3 regions of the Paenibacillus favisporus genome follow, and region 3 is predicted to be linked to each of the others. Evidence: predicted binding sites of a transcription regulator. Region 3 holds the regulator's gene; each other region holds the start of a gene.
What was found. Region 3 encodes NrdR, which represses ribonucleotide reductase genes. Its sites were predicted from a motif close to AACACNATATATNGTGTT; they were not measured.
Positions count from the first base shown of each region.

Region 1 (7,440 bases), 320 kb from region 3:
CGGAGTACTATGTCGATATTGAAAAGCTGCCTGCTAATTACGATTTAGCTCAGCTTGCAGCTGCAGGTAAAAAAGGAGTTGGTTTCGTTCGGCGAAGTATCCGATCATAGCGGAGAACTTGTCGAGCATCCGCTGGGCTTTACCGAGCTCTATCTTCAATCCTCGGGAGGTGAAGGGATTCACGATTATATCGTGTGGAAGTCAGAAGCAGGCGATGCCTTCCTGTTTCGTCTTCGCAATCCCAACGGCGAGGAGGCATCGGATTTTGCCGGTCCCATCCTCGTTTCCGGTTCAAAGTGATGCGAGATAGAAGAACACCTGGATTATTACCCGGTAATCCGACTTAAATAAAAAACGCCTGATCCATTGAGGAACAGGCGAAGGACATGTGTGTTTTGTTACAGCTCATACAAGAGCGATGAGAGGGAATCTATCTAACTTTCTCTCATTTTCTCTATTTTCTTTTTCTTCTATTTCCCTATCATTACATCCACTCTTACGAGCACTTATTAGGTCGGGTATTTTTGTATACGTATACACGTTAAATCCTTATTTTGACTGAATTTATACGCGATATGATATTTACGTATACATATACATAAAGATCAAATTGCTGCTAAGGAAATAAGAATCTCGGCATTAGTAAGGTCGATGACGGTGCACTTATGCCGAGAGTTCGCTCTATTGAGCACCTACGTGGTTTATGTTTATGCTCGCTGTCAATCTTGTCAGCATCGGGAATGATTCCTGGCTCATATAGCTAACAATAATTAATGTTCTTCTCTTTTATACTTTAAAATCCATAGATTGATAGTATATAGCAAAGGTATTAATAGAGAAAATTTGGGAATGCCGTGTCCAAAAAAAGTCAAATAACTTAATAAAGGAATAGTCCATATCTCAGCTATTAGCAGCATACTGAATGATGCCTTTACTACAGCATAAGAGGCAAGCGATGAAGGCAAAAGCAAAAAAAAGATAACAACCAAATATTGAATATCTCCGGGATCTGTGCGAAACCAAAAAATCAAAAATACGGACAGAACCATTCCTAAAATTGATCCAATAATGCCCAGGACACTTCCTTTCGTTCCCACTAGATTCCCCTCCAACTATTGTGTGGTAATGAAATGGTAGACACCGACCAAAATTAATAGACATATTACAACAACGAATCCAATCAGAAAATTCTTTAGCATTGTCCCTCCACCTCAATTACCATTATAATCCATTTTAGGTAATAAGTAATTATAAAAAAAAGCATGTGAGATCCCATTTGGCGATTAGTCTTGTTCATCTAAAATAAAAACGAAGCGTTAAATACCGCTTCGTTTTTTTGTAAACCTTTTTCAATTAATGCGAAAAAATGTAAGAATCTTTTTCAAACTTTATCGAAACAGCTGATCTTAGAACCCACTAGGATTTCACTAAAACCCAGTCGTGGCCCACGTTTAACTAGCCTAAATTCCCAAACTTTATTTTCACTTTTGCAAACCTTTTGAAGGATTACAGCTCACTTCTAACCAACTCTCTATCATCCTACTATCATTACATCCACTCTTACGAGCACTTACTGTACCCGCAGTTGCCGCAAGTCTTGCAGCCCTCGATATTGATCAGCGCCGCAGCCCCGCAGGACGGGCACAGGTCCACCGACGCCTTCGGCGCATCATGGCTGTGCGAGTGTGTGCCGCCATGGTCTGCCGTCTCCGGTGCCAGCGTAGCTGCCACGGGAGCAGGCTCTGGGTGTTCTTCGTCGATGCCGCTCTGCACATGCGCTTCCAGCGCCTTGGCGACCGCGTCGGCGATCGATTCCACGCGGTTGACGCCAAAGCCGATCGCGCCGGACCCGCCGATGCCCTTCAGGTGCTTGATCAGCAGCTCCACTTTGTGTCCATGGTCGCCGTAGCGGAGGAACAGGGAGCAGACGCGGCCCAGCGCTTCCGCCATGGCGAACACATCGGAGCCTGCCTTGCCTACGTTCAGGAAGATCTCACTCGGAATGCCGTCGAGGTCGTTGATCGTAATGTACGCCATGCCGAACGGCGTATTGATCTTATAGGTTGCGCCGCGCAGCACCTGCGGCCGGCGCTTGTACTGCTTATCCACTACGGAGCTCTGGCTGCTTGCCACGGCAGCGGCTACCTGGGCACCCGCCTGCTCTGCGGCAGCCGGTACGGCAGCCTCGGAGGCAGCTGTTTCTGCAGCCGGAGCGGCCTTCGCTTCGCTCTTGTCTTCCTTCTTCTCCGTTTGCAGCACCTGCACGTCGCGGCTGCCGTCACGGTAGATCGTCACGCCCTTGCAGCCAAGGTCGAACGCCAGCTCATACAACCGCTTCGTTTCTTCGACCGTGAAGTCGGCCGGGCAGTTTGCAGTCTTCGAGATGGAACTGTCGACCCAGCGCTGAATAGCAGCCTGGGCGCGGATATGGTCTTCCGCCGTCAGATCCATCGCCGTCACGAAGTAATCCGGCAGTTCTTCGCCCGGATGGGCGTCCAGCCAGTCCTGCGCGATCGGTACAAATTGCTCGTCGAAGCCGAGTCGGCTCTGACGGAAGTATTTAAACGCGAAGTACGGCTCGATGCCTGTTGACGTGCCAACCATCGTTCCCGTGCTGCCGGTCGGCGCTTGGGTAATGACGGTCACGTTGCGCATGCCCTTCTCACGGATGGCTGTGCCGACTTCCGGGAACGCCTCGGTCATATTTTTCATAAATCCGCTCTGCAAATACGGATCCGCATCAAACGCCAGGAACGAGCCTTTCTCTGCCGCAATGTCGGCCGATGCCAGGTATGCTTCGCGGGCGATAAACCCGTACAGCTTGTCGAGGAACTCGAGCGATTCCGGACTGCCGTACCGGATGTTCAGCTTGATCATCAGCTCCGCCAGACCCATCGAACCGAGGCCGATCCGGCGCTCCTTCTTCTGGTTTTTCTCGTTTTCTTCAAAATGGTACGGCGTCGTGTCGATAACGTTATCCAGGAAACGCACGGAGTAGCGCGTCACCGTCGCCAGTTCGTCCCAATCCACATCATGCTTCTCTTCATCGTAGAACTTGGAAAGATTCATCGCAGACAGGTTGCAGACGCCCCATGCCGGAAGCCCCTGCTCGCCGCACGGATTCGTGCAGATGATCGGGTTGAAGTACCAGCTGTTGGACATCTGGTTGTAATATTCCATAAAGACGACGCCCGGCTCGGCCGATTTCCATGCCGATTCGATAATCGTATGCCAGATTTCGCTCGCCTTCACCGTCCGGTACGGAATGACAGCATGGCCGCCCTGCTTCCATTTCTCAAGGTCGCCGTCCCACAGCTCGTCGTAATCCGGATCCGTCGTATCCGGGAATACCAGCTCCCAGTCCAGATCCTCCTTGACCGCCTTCATGAAATCATTGCTGACACAGACGGAAAGGTTGGCGTTCGTCACTTGTCCCATCGTCTGCTTGACCGTAATAAAGTCGAGCACGTCCGGGTGCCAGTCGTTGATCATGAGCATCAGCGCGCCGCGCCGGCTGCCGCCCTGCTCAATCAGGCCGGTCGTGTAGCTGAACAGTCCACCCCAGGATACCGCACCGCTCGAGGATCCGTTCACGCCCTTGACCACGGATCTGCGCGGACGGAGCGAGGACAGATTGATGCCGACCCCGCCGCCCCGCGCCATAATTTCGGTCATCTCGGACAGCGTCGCCATGATACCGCCGCGGCTGTCCTTCGGCGAAGGAATGACGTAACAGTTAAACAGCGTCAGCTCGTCACTGGCACCCGCTCCGGCGGCGATCCGCCCGCCCGGAACGAGCTTCCAGTCTTCCAGAATGTAGCGGAACTTCTCTTTCCACTCGGCCTGCAGCTCCGGCGTCGGTTCCGCCGATGCCATGGCCCCAGCCAACCGCTCCCACATTTCCTCAGGCGTCTTCTCGATGTTCAGCGTCAGCTTCTCGACGTCCGTCTCCACCAGCTCGCCGCGGCGTGTTTTTACCGTCGCCCGTTTCCCCTCGCGCGATACGATCTCGCCGACTTCCTTTGTCGGAAACTTCGGATCATCCTTGGTCAGTACGAGAACGACATCTCCTACTTTAGCGTGATTCGGGTTAGGGTCCTTCCATGCATACCGGTCCAAAAAGATTTTTTCGCTTAACCCCTCAAGCTTCTGTTTGCTTTGAACTTGATTCACTGTTACATTCTCCTCCCATGACTGGTTCTGCCGAACGAATCGGCTCCGGTTCCGATCAGCGGATATTGTCGGTCTGCCGCCTGCGCTAAAAGTGCCGGTTCACTTCCGGGAAAGGCTTGTATGTAGCCGGGTTCCTTCCAATTAATAAACGAAATAACCCCATTTAAAACGCAAATCCGCTCGTCATGTACCATATATTGTGTGCATAGATGATTATACTATACCACATATTGTTACTCCACGCCTTAATCCTGAAATTTAGACCATGAAAGCTCTTCACTCTGGGACAACCTTTGCTTTTCTCCGCCAATCTCACTTTTTTGCTTCAGTTCCTTTGAAAAAAATTGTGAAAATCAGCGGATGCCTTCAACCATACGGAGGTTATGAACTCTCCGGTTTACGTGCATACTACTGTTACGCGAGATTACGAACCTATGAAGGAGGTACAAGGCTTGAAAACTTCTCATCTCGGTAGCGGGGCGCAGGCCGGGGACCTTCCCGTTCCCCTGAATATTGACCGCAGCTGGCTGGATAACCTGGAATCCCGCCTGGATAAAGGCGGCCCCTGGGGTGACTTCCGGCTGTTTCAGCTGGCCGTTCAAGGCGAAGAGGCGCGGCTTGTGACGAGCTTTGACGAGCTGCAGTGTGTGAAGCATTTGCAGGACCTGTCCCCCCTTCCCCATCAGATCGACACGGCGCGGAGGGTGCTGTTTGAGATGTCCGGCAGAGCCATTCTGGCCGATGAGGTCGGACTGGGCAAGACGATCGAAGCGGGACTCATTTTAAAAGAATACATGGTGCGCGGGCTGGTATCCAAAGTGCTGATTCTGGTGCCCGCCTCCCTGGTGCTCCAGTGGGTCCGCGAGCTGAACAGCAAATTCGGCATCCCGGCGGTCGCGCAGAAAAAGGCGTATTCCTGGCATTCCGACGTCGTCGTCGCTTCCATGGATACCGCCAAGCGCGAGCCCCATAAGGACATGCTGATGGAGCAGGAATACGACATGCTCATTATCGACGAGGCGCACAAGCTGAAGAACAAGAAAACGACGAACTATCAATTTATACAGAAGCTTCGGAAAAAGTACTGCCTGCTGCTGACCGCGACGCCGGTTCAAAACGATATGAGCGAGCTCTTTAACCTCATTACGCTGCTGAAGCCCGGCCAGCTCGGGCGGCAGGGGGATTTTGCGGCCAACTTCGTCGTCGGCAAACGGCAGGCGAAGAACGAGGGTCAGCTCCGGGACGAGCTCGCCAAGGTGATGATCCGCAACCGGCGCGGCGAAGGTCCTGTGCAGTTCACCAAGCGGACGGTACGCAACGTCAGCCTGCAGCTCTCTCCTGAGGAGCAGGCGCTGTACGACGGTGTAACATCCTTCGTCAAGAACCAGTACAAAGCGTCCGGGGGCAACCTCAGCAGCATGCTGTCCCTGGTCACGCTGCAGCGCGAGGTGTGCAGCAGCCGGGACGCGGTGTTCCTGACCCTCGTGAACCTGTCCAAGAAGATTCCGGACGACTCCCCGCTCACCGCCGAGGTGTGGGAGCTGGTGAACGCAATCCGGAACATCAAAGCGAACACGAAGGCCGAAAAGACGATCGAGCTGATCAAGGACATGAACGAAAAGGTCATCGTGTTTACCGAATACCGGGCGACACAGGAATACCTGCTTCAGTATTTTCAAAAGCACGGCTTGTCCTGTGTGCCGTACCGCGGCGGAATGAACCGGGGTAAAAAGGACTGGATGATGGACCTGTTCCGCGGCCGGGCCCAGGTCATGATCGCTACCGAAGCCGGCGGCGAGGGCATCAACCTGCAGTTCTGCCACCATATGATCAATTTTGACCTGCCGTGGAACCCGATGCGGGTCGAGCAGCGGATCGGCCGAGTCCACCGGCTCGGGCAGCAGAACGACGTGAAGATTTACAACCTGTCCACCACCGGAACGATCGAGGAGCATATCCTGAACCTGCTGCACGAAAAAATCAACATGTTCGAGACGGTCATCGGCGGCCTGGATGTCATTCTGGAGCGTTTCGAGAAAAAGGAATCGTTCGAGAAAAGCCTGTACAAGCTGTTCCTCGAGTCGGAGTCGGATGAGGAAATCCGCAGCAAGGTCAGCTCGCTCGGGCAGTCGCTTGACCAGATCAAGCGCGAGATCGAATACGAAGATGCGGAAACCGTCATTGAGGAGGAAGCTTGATGAGCCTGTCCCCGCAGGAAGTTCAGAAGCAAGTGCTAACCTATCTGGAGACGACCGAATGCAGCATTATCGAGAAGTCTCCTTATCACGTGACCGTCAAGCTGTCACCGCAGGCGGACAAACAGCTGACCAACCGCCCCTACTACTGGGGCTTTATTGAACGGACGGGGGCGGAGCCGGAGACTCTCTCCTACACCTTCGTCTTTGACCCGGACCAATATAACGAACAGGCGGCCAAAACCCCACCGCCTTCAGCGCAGCCTCAGCCGCAGGACAGAATTCTGTCGAGGTATTTCGGGGTGAATCCGGCAGGGCCGCGGATCGGCCCGGGGCGGATTCCCCGCGAAGACGTCACATACGGCAGCAGCCGGCTGCAGCAAATTTGGTCCGTAGCCCGGCAGGAGGGCTCCTGCGTATACCTGTTCGAGCAGCCGGGCCCTTTGCAGCGGGAGACGCTGTTCTCCGCCCCCTACGAGCCGTGGCTGGGCGTCTGCTTCAAGGTCGAGATGACCTGCGACGTGAAGAAAGAAGCGCTCCACTTCATCGGCATCTCGCTGGTGACGGGGCAAATCGACCAACAGTTTGCCCGGCGTCTGGATAAGCTTCAACTCGGGCCGCGGCTTCCCGAGAATATCCACATCCAGCCGGGAAGCCTCTCGCTCGCAGGCGCAGCCAATCTGCTGGAGAAGCATATGAAGGATCAGCTGGCGGGCGAGGATTACAGCTGGGCGGAAGCCGCTAGGGAGCGCCTTAGGGATGAGCTTGCAGTGATCGACATGTATTACGAAGACCTCCTGAAAGAAACCGAGGAGGAAAAGCTTACGGCCATCCGGGAGCAATACGACAACCGGCGCAGCGAAATGACATGGCAGTATGAACCCAAGGTGAACCTGTCCGCCATAACCTGCGGTCTGTTTCACTTAAGATCCATCCGTCCATGAGCATTTGACCTCCCTCGCTAAAAGAAGGCAAAAAAAGACCCGTGCCCGTGCCCCAAAGCCCGACACCTTGCAACAGCCTTTTTACGGCTTGTCCGATACAATGATGTCAATAAAGCTCTGAAATCGAG
Region 1 covers NZ_JBEPLV010000002.1:540,667-548,106, reverse strand. Annotated here, with positions in the region: gene ABID47_RS10630 (hypothetical protein) at 55-300, shown strand; gene ABID47_RS10625 (hypothetical protein) at 771-1,097, opposite strand; gene ABID47_RS10620 (adenosylcobalamin-dependent ribonucleoside-diphosphate reductase) at 1,561-4,173, opposite strand; gene ABID47_RS10615 (DEAD/DEAH box helicase) at 4,626-6,371, shown strand; gene ABID47_RS10610 (YqhG family protein) at 6,371-7,312, shown strand.
Region 1: the regulator NrdR is predicted to act here: its motif matches at 4,360-4,377, upstream of ABID47_RS10620 (adenosylcobalamin-dependent ribonucleoside-diphosphate reductase).

Region 2 (7,440 bases), on a different contig from region 3:
AAACTCGCGCGCTTCCGCGCTCTCGTATGCGATTTTGTTTTTGGCCAGGTAACCGTTCAGGTTCATGGCTCCAAGGCCGACGGAGTGCAGCTCCTTGTTGGCGAGACTCACGCCCGGCGCGTTCTCCACGCGGGAGTGATCGCTGACGACCGTAAGGGCCTCGATGCCGACACGGACCGATTCCTTGATTTTCCCCTGCTCCATCACGTTCACGATGTTCAGCGAGGCCAGGTTGCAGCTGATGTCCCGGCGGATCACATCGTCGACACCGTAGTCGTTAATTTCCGAAGTCTCCTGCAGCTGGAAAATTTCTGTGCACAGGTTGGACATTTTGATCTGGCCGACATCCTTCAGCGCATGCACCTTGTTGGCGTTCGATTTGTTCACGATGTACGGATAACCGGACTCGAGCTGAATCGAAGCGATTTTCGTCAGCATGTCACGGGCGCTCATGACGGTTTTCTTCGTCACCTGGTCATTGGTGAGCAGCTCGTCGTACATTTCGTCCATGTCGAGGTCGTCCAGATGCTTGCCGTAGGCTTTGTATACCGAGTAGGGGCCAAAGACCACAAGCGGCTTGTTCTGGGCGGCGAGCTCGTAAAATTTGTTCGGGACAATCAGCCCGATCGACAGCGTCTTGATGCGCAGCTTCTCATCGGCGTTGATTTTCTTCGAATCGAGGAACTCGATGACATCCCAGCCGAAAATGTTATAGTATCCGGCACCCGAGCCTTTACGCTGGCCCATTTGGTCGGCATAGGAGAACGCGTCCTCCATCAGCTTCAGCACCGGCATGATGCCTTTGGCCGCTCCGGCCACGCCTTTGATCGGTTCGCCGCGCCCACGCAGCTTGGACAAATTGACGGCGACGCCGCCGCCGATTTTGGACAGCTGCATGCAGGTGCCGAGCACGTAGTTGATCGAATTGAGCGAATCGTCCATTTCCAGCAGGAAGCAGGAGACCAGCTCGCCGCGGCGGCTTTTGCCGGCATTGAGGAAGGTCGGGGTCGCTGGCTGCAGCCGCTGCTCGATCATCGCTTCGGCGATACGGAGCGCTTTACCGATATTCCCTTCGCCCAGGTACAGCGCCACGATGGCGACGCGGTCCGGGTACTGCTCCAGGTACTGCTTCTTGTCGTTGGTTCTCATCGCATAGTCCTTGTAGAACTTCGAGATCGCCATGTAGGACTGGAACTGGAAGTCGCTGCTCGCCGTCAGGTTGAACACGGACTCGACTTCGTCGTAGGTGTAATGCTCAAACACGTTTTCATAGTAGTCGTTGCTAATAAGGTAATCCAGCTTCTCGCGCAGGGAGCCGAATTTCATTGTATCGCGCTCCACTTCCTCCATAAAGGCGGCAACCGCCTCCCGGTCTTTTTCCAATTGAAAGTAACCGTCCGATCCGCGCTGCATAATTTCGTTGTTGAGTTCAATATGCTTCAATGCTCCGCACCCTCTCTTTGAAAATCTCCGTATCCCGCATCGTTCCCGAAAGCTCAAACTTGGTGATGACCGGCACATGGTACATCTCCGATATCGTATCCGCGCTCTTGGCGAAACGAGGCCCCCAGTTCCGGTTGCCGCTGGCCGACACGCCGCGAAGCATGCGGTTGTTCTTCGACAGGAAGTTGGACACTTTCTCGGGCACCTGCCCAAAACCTGTTGTATACGTTACGAGCACGTAAGGCTCATTCACCTGCTCCTGCTCTTCGATCGGAATGGCTCTCATGTTCAGCTTGTTGATAAAGCGTCTGACATTGCCGGTCTTGGAATCATAGACGATTAGCATGATCCTTCACTCCTGAATAATGTTCTCTGCCGTGGTAATGGGCGCAAAAAAAACGTCTATTGACGTCATTGTAGATAACCACACCACATATCGTGGTCGTTATTCTTGTGATCACAGAATGGTTCATGAAATCCCTTCATCCTAGAACTACACCGATAGACTGGGATAGAGGGAAATTATGTTATATATACTATGCCGCTGACAATCAATATGTAGATGGTTTAAAGCGGGTATTAAGAATAATACATCAATATATTGATGTGGTCAAGCCTGTGAGAATCATGTTCATGGGCGGCTTGCAGCCTGCTTGACGCCTTGAAAAATCAAAAAAACAGGGAGCCCCCCCGGCGATCCGTAAGCGGATCGATTCGGGGAGATTCCCTGTTTTTCTTCGGTTCCAAAGCCGCAAATATTTACACGCCTTGGATTGGAGTGCTTTCCAGAACTTTATCGATCAGTCCGTATTCCTGCGCTTCAGCTGCGCTCATGAAGTAGTCACGGTCGGTGTCTTTCTCGATGCGCTCCAGCGGCTGTCCGGTACGTTCGGACAGAATGCGGTTCAAGGTGTCGCGCATTTTCAGAATGCGGCGGGCGCGGATTTCGATATCCGTAGCCTGGCCTTGCGCACCCCCGAGCGGCTGGTGGATCATGATCTCACTGTTCGGCAGGCCGAAGCGTTTGCCCTTGGCGCCGGCGTTCAGCAGGAACGCGCCCATGGAAGCGGCCAAGCCTACGCAGATTGTAGATACGTCCGGTTTGATGAACTGCATTGTATCGAAAATCGCCATACCGGCCGTAATGGATCCGCCGGGGCTGTTAATGTACAAATGGATGTCTTTCTCCGGATCTTCGGCTGCGAGGAACAGCAGCTGGGCGATGATAGAATTGGCGACCACGTCATTGACTTCGGTGCCCAGGAAAATGATGCGGTCTTTCAGCAAACGGGAATAGATGTCGTAAGCCCGTTCACCGCGGTTGCTTTGTTCGACGACCATAGGAATATAACTCACGTGGAAAACCTCCCTTAATTGGCTCAAAATAGGTCATTCTATACATACTGTTACCGTATTAACCACATGATAAACAATTTCAAACAAAAAGTCAAAGAAAGTCAAACTCAAGGTAAAAAAAATAGCCATCTGATTGGCTGTGGTACGTTTGGTTAAAAACATAACGTAGAACGGTTGCCGTTCTGCGTTCTCTTCTATATGAAGAAAAATGGCGCGCCCGCGAGGAATTGAACCTCGATCTCAGGCTTCGGAGGCCTACGTCATATCCATTGGACCACGGGCGCAAAATTCAATAGCAAGAGTTATTATATGATAGCTTGCCTCAAAATGCAAGGGTTAAGTTATTAAATTTTTTGAATCAGGAAAATGCTGTATAGGAGGAAAGGCTGATGTGAATTATAGTCAGTGGACTACTTGCAACCAGCGCCATTATTGAGTAGAATAGTGGTGGGACTTAAAACGTTGACCCGGGACATTTTAGGGCCAGGGGAGAGAGGGAAGCGAAGTTGCAGGAGTGGAAAGAAATGCGGGATATATTAGAGATACAAAAGCAGCTTCTGCCTGATCTCGTGGACGTTCTCAAGACCAGATATACCATTCTTCATCAGATCATGCTGTCGGAGCTGATCGGCCGGAGAACGCTCGCTGCATCCCTGCATATGACCGAGCGGGTGCTGCGGGCCGAGACGGATCTTCTCAAGTCCCAGGGCCTGATTGAGATCGAGAGCTCTGGGATGAGGGTCAGTGAGGCGGGAAGCAAGCTGCTTGAACAGATGGAGCCGATGGTGAAAGTGCTGTTCGGCCTCAATGATCTTGGCGAGAAGATCCGCCAGACGTACGGCTTGCGCAAAGTCGTGGTCGTGCCCGGGGATTGCGAATCGTCGCCGCTCACGAAGCGTGACTTGGGACGCGCGGGTGCCAAAGCGCTGCTTGGCGTCATGAACCAAGGGGACACCGTAGCGGTGACTGGAGGCTCAACGCTCGCCGAAGTGGCGGAGCAGTTGACGCCGCAGGCGGCCGTACCGATGAAGAACAGCTGGTTCGTGCCAGCTAGGGGCGGACTTGGCGAAAGCGTGGAGTTTCAGGCGAACACGATCGCATCCACCATGGCCAAGCGCGTCGGCGCGCAGTACCGGCTGCTGCATGTGCCGGACCTCCTGAGCGATGAAGCGTATCAGTCGCTGGTGCAGGACCGCAACATCCAGGAGATCGTCCAGGCGATCAGGCACTGCCGCATCATCATGCACGGCATCGGGGACGCGATGGAGATGACCCGCCGCAGAAGGCTGGATCCCGCCGCCGTGGAGGAGATCCGGTCGGAAGGAGCCGTAGCCGAATCCTTTGGCTACTATTTCAATGAACAAGGCGTTGTCGTTCATAAAATGATGACTTTGGGGCTGCGGCTGGAGGACATTATGCGGACCGAGACCGTCATCGGCATTGCGGGCGGCCGAAGCAAGGCCAAAGCGATCCATGCGGTGCTCAAATTCGGCCACGAGGACATTCTGGTGGTTGACGAAGCGGCCGCTATCGAAATCTGCCGGGAAATTGGCAGCGAGTAAACAACATTCCTTTTGATGTCATGACAGGTATTTACCTGTTTTGAATAAATAAAATACGAACTTTTGGGAGGACTATTCAATGAGTGTAAAAGTAGGCATTAACGGTTTTGGACGTATCGGACGACTCGCTTTCCGCCGTATTCAAAATGTGGAAGGCATCGAAGTTGTAGCCATCAACGACCTTACTGACGCTAAGATGTTGGCCCATCTGCTCAAATATGATACAACGCAAGGCACTTTCAACGGAGACATCGAAGTTCACGACGGCTTCTTCAAAGTGAACGGCAAAGAAGTTAAGGTTCTGGCGAACCGTAACCCTGAAGAACTTCCTTGGGGCGATCTTGGCGTAGACATCGTTCTCGAGTGCACAGGCTTCTTCACAACGAAAGAAGCTGCTGAGAAACACCTGAAAGGCGGCGCTAAGAAAGTTGTGATCTCCGCTCCGGCTACAGGCGACATGAAGACGATCGTATACAACGTTAACCACGAAACACTGGACGGAACTGAGACAGTAATCTCCGGCGCATCTTGCACAACGAACTGCCTGGCTCCTATGGCCAAAACGCTGAACGACAAGTTCGGTATCGTTCAAGGCTTGATGACAACGATCCACGCTTACACTGGCGACCAAAACACCCTGGACGCTCCGCATCCAAAAGGTGACTTCCGTCGTGCGCGTGCAGCTGCAGAAAACATTATTCCTAACTCCACTGGCGCTGCAAAAGCGATTGGTCTGGTTCTTCCAGAACTGCAAGGCAAACTGGACGGTGCCGCTCAACGCGTACCTGTACCAACAGGTTCCCTGACTGAGCTCGTTACAGTTCTGAACACCAAAGTAACGGCTGACGAAGTAAACGCAGCAATGAAAGAAGCTTCCGATCCAGAAACTTACGGCTACACTGAAGACGAAATCGTATCTTCCGACATCAAAGGCATCACGTTCGGTTCGCTCTTCGACGCTACTCAAACGAAAGTGTTGACTGTTGGCGACCAACAGCTGGTTAAAACCGTTGCTTGGTACGACAACGAAATGTCTTACACTTCCCAATTGGTTCGCACATTGGCATACTTCGCTAAGATCGCTAAGTAATAACAGCCATCCCATAGCGAAAACATCCCGAGCGGAAACAGGCATCCTATGTTTCCGCTCTTTAAAATATAGAATGTATAAATTTTCAGCAGAGCTGAGCCATTCTATGATTGCAAGCTAAATGTCCTAACATGCTGAACCACGGGGCTGAGGAGACTGTCCCGTTAAAAATATGGGTGCGGAGGGAAACAATACGATGAACAAGAAGTCTGTACGTGATGTAGAAGTAAACGGCAAGCGCGTATTCGTGCGCGTTGATTTTAACGTGCCATTGGAAGACGGCAAAATTACTGACGATACACGGATCCGTGAAACGCTGCCAACGATCAACTACTTGATCGAGCATGGCGCGAAAGTGATTCTAGCCAGCCACATGGGACGCCCGAAAGGCGAAGTGGTAGAATCCATGCGTCTGACACCTGCGGCAGAGCGCCTGTCCGAGCTGCTCGGCAAACCGGTTGCCAAGGCTGACGAAGCGGTTGGCGACGCGGTCAAAGCACAAGTGGAGAAGCTGAACAACGGCGACGTGCTGCTGCTTGAGAATGTCCGCTTTTACCCTGGCGAAGAGAAAAACGATCCGGAACTTGCGAAGCAGTTCGCTGAGCTGGCTGACCTGTTCGTAAACGACGCGTTCGGCGCCGCTCACCGTGCGCATGCTTCGACCGAAGGTATCGCCCATTACCTGCCGGCTGTATCCGGCCTGCTGATGGAGAAGGAGCTTTCCGTACTTGGTAAAGCACTGTCCAATCCGGAGCGTCCTTTCACAGCGATCATCGGCGGTTCCAAGGTTAAGGATAAAATCGACGTGATCGACAACCTGCTGAACATCGCGGATAACGTGCTGATCGGCGGCGGCCTGTCCTATACGTTCATGAAGGCACAGGGCTATGAAATCGGTCTGTCTTTGTGCGATAATGAAAAGCTGGATGTCGCGCTCGGATTTATCCAAAAAGCGAAGGATCTAGGCAAAAACTTCCTGCTTCCGGTCGACATCGTCATCGCGGACGATTTCAGCGCCAATGCGAACGTCGACATCGTTGAAGTCGGCAACATCCCTGAGAAATGGGAAGGCGTGGACATCGGACCGAAAACCCGTGCCAAATATGCGGAGATCATCAAGAACTCCAAGCTCGTGGTATGGAACGGACCGATGGGCGTATTCGAAATCGATCCTTTCTCCAACGGTACACGCGAAGTGGCAGAAGCCTGCGCCCAAACCGAAGGCTACACCATCATCGGCGGCGGCGACTCGGCGGCAGCGGCAGAGAAATTCCATCTGGCTGACAAAATGGATCACATCTCCACTGGCGGCGGCGCATCCCTCGAGTTCATGGAAGGCAAGGCTCTTCCTGGCGTCGTGGCACTGAACGACAAGTAAGCAAGAAGCGCCGAAAGAGCGCGGAACGTACGGACCCGTAAGGACAAAAAAGGAGTGAAAAGTGTGAGAACACCTATCATCGCCGGCAACTGGAAAATGTTCAAAACCGTTCCGGAAGCCAAAACGTTTATCGAAGAAGTCAAAGGCAAAGCTGAAGTTGAAGGCGTGGAGAGCGTCATCTGCGCTCCGTTCACGAACCTTCCCGCTTTGGTGGAAGCTGTGAAAGGCACATCGATCAAAATCGGTGCCCAAAACCTGCATTTTGAAGATAACGGTGCGTTCACCGGGGAAATCAGCGGCGTGATGCTGAAAGACCTTGGCGTAGACTACGTCATCATCGGCCACTCCGAGCGCCGGCAATATTTTGCCGAAACCGACGAGACCGTGAACAAAAAGGTCCAAGCGGCATTCCGTCATGACCTGACTCCAATCGTGTGCGTCGGCGAGAAGCTGGAAGAGCGCGAAGCCGGCCAAACGAAGGACGTCTGCAAAGTGCAGACGGAAGCAGCGTTCCAAGGCTTGTCCGCAGAACAGGCGGCTCAAGTGGTTATCGCTTACGAGCCAATCTGGGCGATCGGAACCGGCAAGTCCTCGACTGCACAGGACGCTAA
Region 2 covers NZ_JBEPLV010000004.1:40,150-47,589, forward strand. Annotated here, with positions in the region: gene nrdE (class 1b ribonucleoside-diphosphate reductase subunit alpha) at 1-1,443, opposite strand, end outside; gene nrdI (class Ib ribonucleoside-diphosphate reductase assembly flavoprotein NrdI) at 1,430-1,789, opposite strand; gene clpP (ATP-dependent Clp endopeptidase proteolytic subunit ClpP) at 2,203-2,799, opposite strand; tRNA gene ABID47_RS18190 (tRNA-Arg) at 3,009-3,083, opposite strand; gene ABID47_RS18195 (sugar-binding transcriptional regulator) at 3,324-4,361, shown strand; gene gap (type I glyceraldehyde-3-phosphate dehydrogenase) at 4,441-5,451, shown strand; gene ABID47_RS18205 (phosphoglycerate kinase) at 5,648-6,829, shown strand; gene tpiA (triose-phosphate isomerase) at 6,893-7,440, shown strand, end outside.
Region 2: the regulator NrdR is predicted to act here: its motif matches at 1,869-1,886, upstream of nrdI (class Ib ribonucleoside-diphosphate reductase assembly flavoprotein NrdI).

Region 3 (7,440 bases):
CCTGCAAAACATTCCGATCCGCCTGGAAGAGGGACGGAAAATCCGCAAGGTGTTCGTGCCATCCGAACCGGGCTGGTACATTCTGGCCGCCGACTACTCGCAGATCGAGCTGCGGGTGCTGGCCCATATCTCGGGAGATGAAGGACTGAAGGAAGCCTTCCTGCACGATATGGACATCCATACGAAGACGGCCATGGACGTGTTCGGTGTCAAAGCCGAGGACGTTGACGCCAATATGCGGCGGTCCGCCAAAGCGGTTAACTTTGGCATCGTGTACGGCATCAGCGACTATGGCCTGTCCCAGAACCTGAATATTACCCGGAAGGAAGCAGCCCAATTTATCGATCAATACTTCGACGCCTTCCAGGGTGTTCGCAAATATATGGACGATATCGTCAGAGACGCCAAGCGCGACGGTTATGTCACCACGCTGCTGGAGCGCAGACGGTATTTGCCGGAAATCAATGCAAGCAACTTCAATCTGCGTTCCTTCGCCGAGCGGACGGCGATGAACACACCGATCCAGGGCACTGCCGCCGATATCATCAAGCTGGCTATGGTTCAGATGGATGCGGCGCTGGCCAAAGAGAAGCTGAAGAGCCGCATGCTGCTTCAGGTGCATGACGAATTGGTATTCGAAGTCCCTGAGGACGAGCTGGAAATCATGAAGAAATTGGTACCGGAGACGATGGAGCATGCGCTGGCCCTGTCCGTACCGCTCAAAGCGGAAGTGAGCTACGGAGTCAATTGGTACGAGGCGAAATAGAGGGCTGCGTAAGCGCCCGTATGTAAATCTTATGGGTTCCCCGCGAAGTACTTGAGCAGACTTCGAAGAAAAAGCGCCGCTTTGTGGGGCTGTCTTACGCTATAATAGAGGTTGAGGTGAAGTCATCATGCCGGAATTGCCGGAAGTCGAAACAGTCAAAAGAACACTCAATCAGCTCGTGAAGGGCAAGGTGATTGACCGCGTTAGTGTCCATTTGGCGCGGATCATTCAGCGCCCCGATGATATAGATCAGTTTGCGTGGATGCTGGCCGGACACACCATTGAAGGTGTGGAGCGGCGCGGCAAATTTTTGCGGATCCTGCTGGACGGGCTCGTGCTCGTCTCCCATTTGCGGATGGAGGGAAGGTACGGGGTATACCAGAGCAGTGATCCGGTGGAAAAGCATACGCATGTCATTTTCCACTTTACCGACGGCACCGAGCTGCGGTACAAGGATGTGCGGCAGTTCGGAACGATGCATTTGTTCCAGCCCGGAGAGGAATTCCAGCTTCCCCCGCTCTCCAAGCTGGGATTGGAGCCGCTGGATCCGGCGTTTACGCTGGAGCGTTTCAAAGAAACGCTGAAGGGGAAGAAGACCAAAATCAAGGCTGTCCTGCTCAACCAGGCATATATCGTCGGCATCGGGAATATTTATGTGGATGAGTCGCTGTTTCGGGCGGGCATTCACCCCGAGCAGCCGGCCGATACGCTGACGGATGGGCAGCTCGAAGCGCTCCATCAGGCGATTGTAGCCACGCTCGCCGAGTCGGTTGAGGTGGGAGGATCCTCCATCAAGTCTTATGTCAATGGACAAGGTGAGATGGGCATGTTCCAACACCAGCTGAAGATTTACGGCCGGCAGAATCAGCCGTGCGTAAATTGCGGTACCGCCGTGGAGAAAACGGTCGTTGGCGGGCGCGGAACCCATTTCTGCCCGTCCTGCCAAACCTTGAAATCGTAACAATTCGAACTGGGCGTGCACCCCTTTTTTGTACCCTCCATATACTGAGGTAGAGATATCTTATGAAGCGGGGCTTCCGAATGCCTGATCCATGCAGCAGGCTTTTTCGGGGCACCGCTTCTGTCACAGGGAGGGAACGGGGTGCTCAGTCATGTTCTTGCACTGCTGCTGCTTGCGTTAGCATTAAGTTTGGACAGTTTTGGTGTCGGCATTACATACGGCCTTCGTCAAATGAGGATTTCGCCGTTATCGATAGCGATTATTTCTTTATGCTCCGGGGTCATCATCTATGTGTCCATGCAGGTGGGCGTGCTGCTGGCCCAATTCGTATCCCCTTCGATCGCCTCCATCATTGGAGCGGTCATCCTGATCATTATGGGCTCATGGTCGCTGGTACAGATGTGGATCCAAAAGGAGAAGAGCGGGGAAGGTAAAGAAGTCTTGGAAGCCAAAGACGCGGATGTCGCCAAGCAGGCTAAAGACGCCCAAACCAGCGGGATAGGGGGGCATGGCTTGCAAAGCTCCGGCGGAGAAGGTACACTGGACCCTGCCCAGCATGAAGCACCTGAACAGACGGTGTTTTCACTGGAAATCCGGAAGCTGGGCGTCGTGATCCGCATTTTGCGGACGCCGTCTTCCGCTGATATGGATAAGTCGGGCAGCATCTCCGGATGGGAGGCCATGTGGCTTGGTATCGCCTTATCCCTGGATGCGTTCGGCGCGGGTCTAGGCGCGGCATTGCTCGGATTTTCGCCGCTGCTGACCGCCGTCGTGATCGCTCTCTTCAGCGGCACCTTTTTAGTCGTCGGAATGAAGACGGGACTGCGCTTTGCGTCCCGAACGTGGATGCGCCGGTTTACGGTGCTGCCGGCAATATTATTAATTGTAATGGGAATAATGAAGCTGTTATGAGGTGAGTTAAGGATATGAACATCGGGTTAACCGGAGGAATAGCGACAGGAAAAAGTACCGTATCCGCCCTCTTAGTCAGCAGGGGGGCGCTGCTTGTTGACGCCGACGTCATCGCCCGGGAAGTCATGCTCCCGGGTCATCCGGTTTTGGCGGCGGCCGTTGAGCATTTTGGACAAGCCATCCTCCTTCCGGACGGAACGCTGGACCGTAGACGCCTGGGGGATATCGTGTTTCACGATCCCGGCGAACGCAAAGCTCTGAACGATATTACGCATCCTGCGATCCGTCAGGAGATCCGGGAGCAGATGCAGACCTTTGAACGGGAGCACCCGGACCGCCTGGTGGTGGTGGACATCCCGCTCCTGTTTGAATCGGGTCTGGAAGCGATGTTTGAGCAGGTTCTGCTGGTCTATGCCCCGTTTGAGGTACAGGTGGAACGCCTGATGGAGAGGAACCGGCTGACGAAGGACGAAGCGGTCGCGCGGATTCGTTCCCAAATGGATATCGAAGAGAAGAAGAAGCGGGCCGACGTTGTGATCGACAACAGTGGACAACCTTCCGAGACGGAGCGCCAAGTGGATGAATTTTGGAACCGGAAGGGCCTGCTATGAAGTTTTTACGCAAAAAAAGAGTGCTTCTTCTGTTGTTTTTAGGATTTGTCGTCATCCTGTTTTTTAATACGAACTGGATGTCGTGGTTTTACCCGATTCATTATAAAGAGAATATTCGTGAGCAGGCTGAGCGTTATGACGTCGACCCGTTCCTGGTGGCTTCGATTATCCGGGTGGAATCCAATTACAAGCTGGGCAAGGAGTCCAAGAAGGGGGCTCTCGGCCTGATGCAGTTAATGCCGGATACGGCCAATTGGGCGATGGAAAAGGCCAAGCTTCCCGAAGTGACGCTGGACCATATTAAGCATGAGCCGGAGGCCAGCATCGAAATCGGCACCTGGTATCTCAAAACGCTGTCGGAGCAGTTTAAAGGAAACCGGATTGCCGTCATCGCTGCATACAACGCGGGGCCTGGTAAAGTGGATGGTTGGCTGAAAAGGGGCGTATGGGACGGGACCTACGACTCGGTCAAAAATATTCCCATTGGGGAAACCCGGCACTACGTTCAGCGGGTCATTTATTACTACAATCAGTACACGCGGATATACAGCGAGTTCTAAAGGGAGTACTGTTCTGTCGCTAAACATAACAAAAGAAGCATTGGAGAAGCTAGGTTAGCGTCTCCAACACTTCTTCGGGTATCAAACCGAATTAGAATTGACCAGCCAGTTGTTGTTCAGCCAGGGTCACCAAACGTTTAGTGATAAGTCCCCCGATCGAACCGTTCTCATATGCAGTCATGTTGCCTTGGTATCCGTCTTGTGGGATGCTGATACCCAGTTCTTGAGCGACTTCATATTTCAATTGGTTCAGGGCTGCGGTAGCTTTAGGTACTACCAGGTTGTTGGAGCTGTTGTTGTTGGAAGCCATTGTTGTTCACCTCCTCGCTGTTTGTAAATGTATTATGTCTCGAAGCTCAGAAGTTCATTACTCTTTTTGAAAAGTTTTTGTTGGAAATTTAATACATTTCGGTGAGACGGCAAGTTAATCCCTGATGGGATAAGGGTTCACGGTATTCGGACCCTGTGAATGTTCGTGATTTTGTTCTATATACACCGTGATTTGCAAAGGAAGGGAGTTTACCATGAAATGTCCGTACTGTGATTATGCCGGCACGAAAGTGCTGGACTCACGGCCCGCTAACGAAAATAAATCGATCCGCCGCAGGCGTGAGTGCGAGAAGTGCAGCCGGCGCTTTACCACGTTTGAGATGGTGGAGGAAACGCCGCTGATGGTCATCAAGAAGGATGGAAGCCGGGAAGAGTTCAGCCGGGATAAAATCCTCCGCGGCCTGATTCGCGCCTGCGAGAAGCGCCCGGTATCCGTGGAGCAGCTCGACATGATCGTCTCCGAGGTGGAGAAATCACTGCGCAACACCGCCGTGGCGGAGGTGGAGAGCCGCCAGATCGGCGAGCTGGTGATGGAGCAGCTGTATCCCGTGGACGAGGTGGCTTATGTCCGCTTTGCGTCGGTTTACCGCCAATTTAAAGATATCAACATGTTCATGAAAGAGCTGAAGGGGCTGCTGTCCAAAAATACGGTGGAGGACTGACCGTAAGGAAGCATGCTGCTTTGCCGGTCCGTTACTGAGGATGCAACCATCTTAAAGAGCAAAAGGGCCTTCCAGGGCCTCTTTTGCTTTTGGTGGTGGCCATGGCATGGGAGCATAAGGCTGAACACTTGCGTGAGCTCCAAAATCTTTTTGGATTTTTTTATTGACACATGCATAAATCTTTGATAAATTATAAGAGTCGCTGATACATAATAAATCAGTAGAAAATATTAAGGGGCCTTAGCTCAGCTGGGAGAGCGCATCGCTGGCAGCGATGAGGTCAGGGGTTCGATCCCCCTAGGCTCCATAAGAAGAAAAACCCTTGGGAATCAAGGGTTTTTTTGTTTTTTTATTTTCAGTTTGGCTTAATAAAATTTGGATTTGGGGACGAATGGGGGACAAATGTTTATTATTACCTCTTTAATTCCCCTTAATTTGGTTCGTCATTTAATGCTTTTATTAAGAGGGTTACCTCATCTTCGTTAGGATCAAGGACATCTTTCATGATTCGGTGAAAGAATCGAATAAAAGTTGAAGTCAAACCACCGGTTTTACAATCCTTCCGTGCACCTTCCTGTTCGTAATGAGTCTAGATTACCGCATTTATTAGTAATTCGTTATGAAAATTCCGGTTCAAATCTCACAGCCTTACGTGTTCCGCTTCTTCGCTACGAAGGAACAGCTACTGTTGTCAGCGCTTTCTTGTTTCTCGATTAGGACACCCCTTTGCCTGACGCCCCCGTCTTACATGTCAAGCCCGATCGGCATTTTGAGCTTAAGTCATGAGCGTGTCCCGCAAGAGTACGCCTCCTGATAATGCCCCCATTGAATGTCTGCAGTCAAGGGACGGGTAAGCCATACACCTAATCTCTTCCCCGGCTTATGCCAAACAGAACGGCAATATCGTCGTTTGGGGGATCGGCCTTACGGACCGGCCGGGGACAGCGGCGGAATCTGCCGAGCTGATCCAATGGTTCAAAAAACAGGGGCGTTTTTTAAAATTTATATGAATGGTTCTTATTTTCCCATTGAATAAGCTAATCAAATGATTTGTAAAAAAAGATTTTAAATTTAATATTGGTATGATATAGTGTTGTTACGTAACAATACGTGATCTATTTTATGCTACATAAGTTAATCATCGATGGGAGGTATTTACAATGTATCGGATGGGACGAAGATTGGGCTTGTTAATGTTGGCGGGTTTATTGGTAGTAATGACGGGGTGTAGCAGCAATAATTCTACTTCTTCAGCCAACGGGAATGGGGATTCGAAAGGCAAGACAACAACGCTTAAGTTTTTTCACCGCTGGCCCAATGAACCTAGAAATTCGTATTTCAATTACATTAAGGAGGAATTCGAAAAACAGAATCCGGGTGTCAAAATTGAGATGGAATCCGTCCTGAACGATAACTACAAGGAGAAAATCAAGGTTCTTGTCTCCTCGGGGGACATTCCGGATGTCTTCTCCTCCTGGTCGGACAGCTTTGCCGAAAGTCTGGTCTCCTCCGGCCGGGTTGAAGATCTTACTTCTATGTACGACTCCGATCCGGACTGGACAAAAACCCTGGTTCAGAATCAGCTGAAATCCTTCACTTTTGATGACAAAATATATGGTGTGCCTTTTACCATGGATGGAAAGGTCTTCTTTTATAATAAGAAAATATTCAACAAGCTGGGTCTGGAAAAACCAAAGACCTGGGACGAGTTCATAGCCCTGCTGGACAAGCTTAAGGCTTCCGGCTACGACACGCCGATTATCGAAGGCCTTCAGGATTCCTGGGCCGTAGGGCACTACCTGGGCACAATGAATCAGCGGATGCTGAGTCCGGAGGTGTTGGCAACTGACTATGCAGTGGGTACAGGCAAGTTTACGGATCCGGGATATCTACAAGTACTGAAGTATTGGCAGAAATTATCCTCATATATGGGACCAAACGCGACTTCCGTCAATCATGAAGCTACGAGAAATATGTTCATCGCCGGAGCAGTGCCGATCCATTATTTGCAGTTTGCCGAGCTAGGTTATCTGAAAAATAAACCCGATCTTGAGTTTGATTACTTTAACTTTCCGCAGTTCTCCGAAGGTAAAGGGAATCCCGAAGGTCTGACAGGTGCACCTGAAGGATTCATGATCAGCAAGGAAACAGCCAATAAAGAGCTTGCCGAGAAATTTGTAAAATTCATTGTCTCCCCTGAGAATGCAGCGAAGTTTCAGCAGGATGTAGGTTCTATGACAACTATAATAGGTGCGGCTACGAAGGAGAATTCCCCGCCGGGAACCCTGGAAGCGATCAAAGTGATCCAGAATGCGGCAGAAACCACCCCTTGGCTTGATAATGCGGTGGATCCCAGCGTAGCTGATGCCTTTATGCGTGGAGGCCAAGCCATTGCCGCGGGTATTGAGACGCCTGAAAATGTGCTCAAAGAAGTTCAAGCTGCAGCGGCGAAGCTTCAAGCCGTCAAAAAGTAGAAACGAAGTGCTTTAGCTGTGAAGAGGGGCTTCGCTCCCCTCTTTTCTTCTAAGATACAGGGAAATGCGTCTAACTGGGTTCCCGGGATAAAACAGGGGGAAAGTGATGAGAACAAGAAGAACGATAGCTCCTTATTTGTTTGTCTTGCCGTGTGTGCTGATGC
Region 3 covers NZ_JBEPLV010000002.1:225,322-232,761, forward strand. Annotated here, with positions in the region: gene polA (DNA polymerase I) at 1-766, shown strand, start outside; gene mutM (DNA-formamidopyrimidine glycosylase) at 894-1,727, shown strand; gene ABID47_RS09085 (manganese efflux pump) at 1,869-2,639, shown strand; gene coaE (dephospho-CoA kinase) at 2,654-3,250, shown strand; gene ABID47_RS09095 (lytic transglycosylase domain-containing protein) at 3,247-3,810, shown strand; gene ABID47_RS09100 (alpha/beta-type small acid-soluble spore protein) at 3,902-4,120, opposite strand; gene nrdR (transcriptional regulator NrdR) at 4,335-4,802, shown strand; tRNA gene ABID47_RS09110 (tRNA-Ala) at 5,037-5,109, shown strand; gene ABID47_RS09115 (ABC transporter substrate-binding protein) at 5,963-7,276, shown strand; gene ABID47_RS09120 (carbohydrate ABC transporter permease) at 7,383-7,440, shown strand, end outside.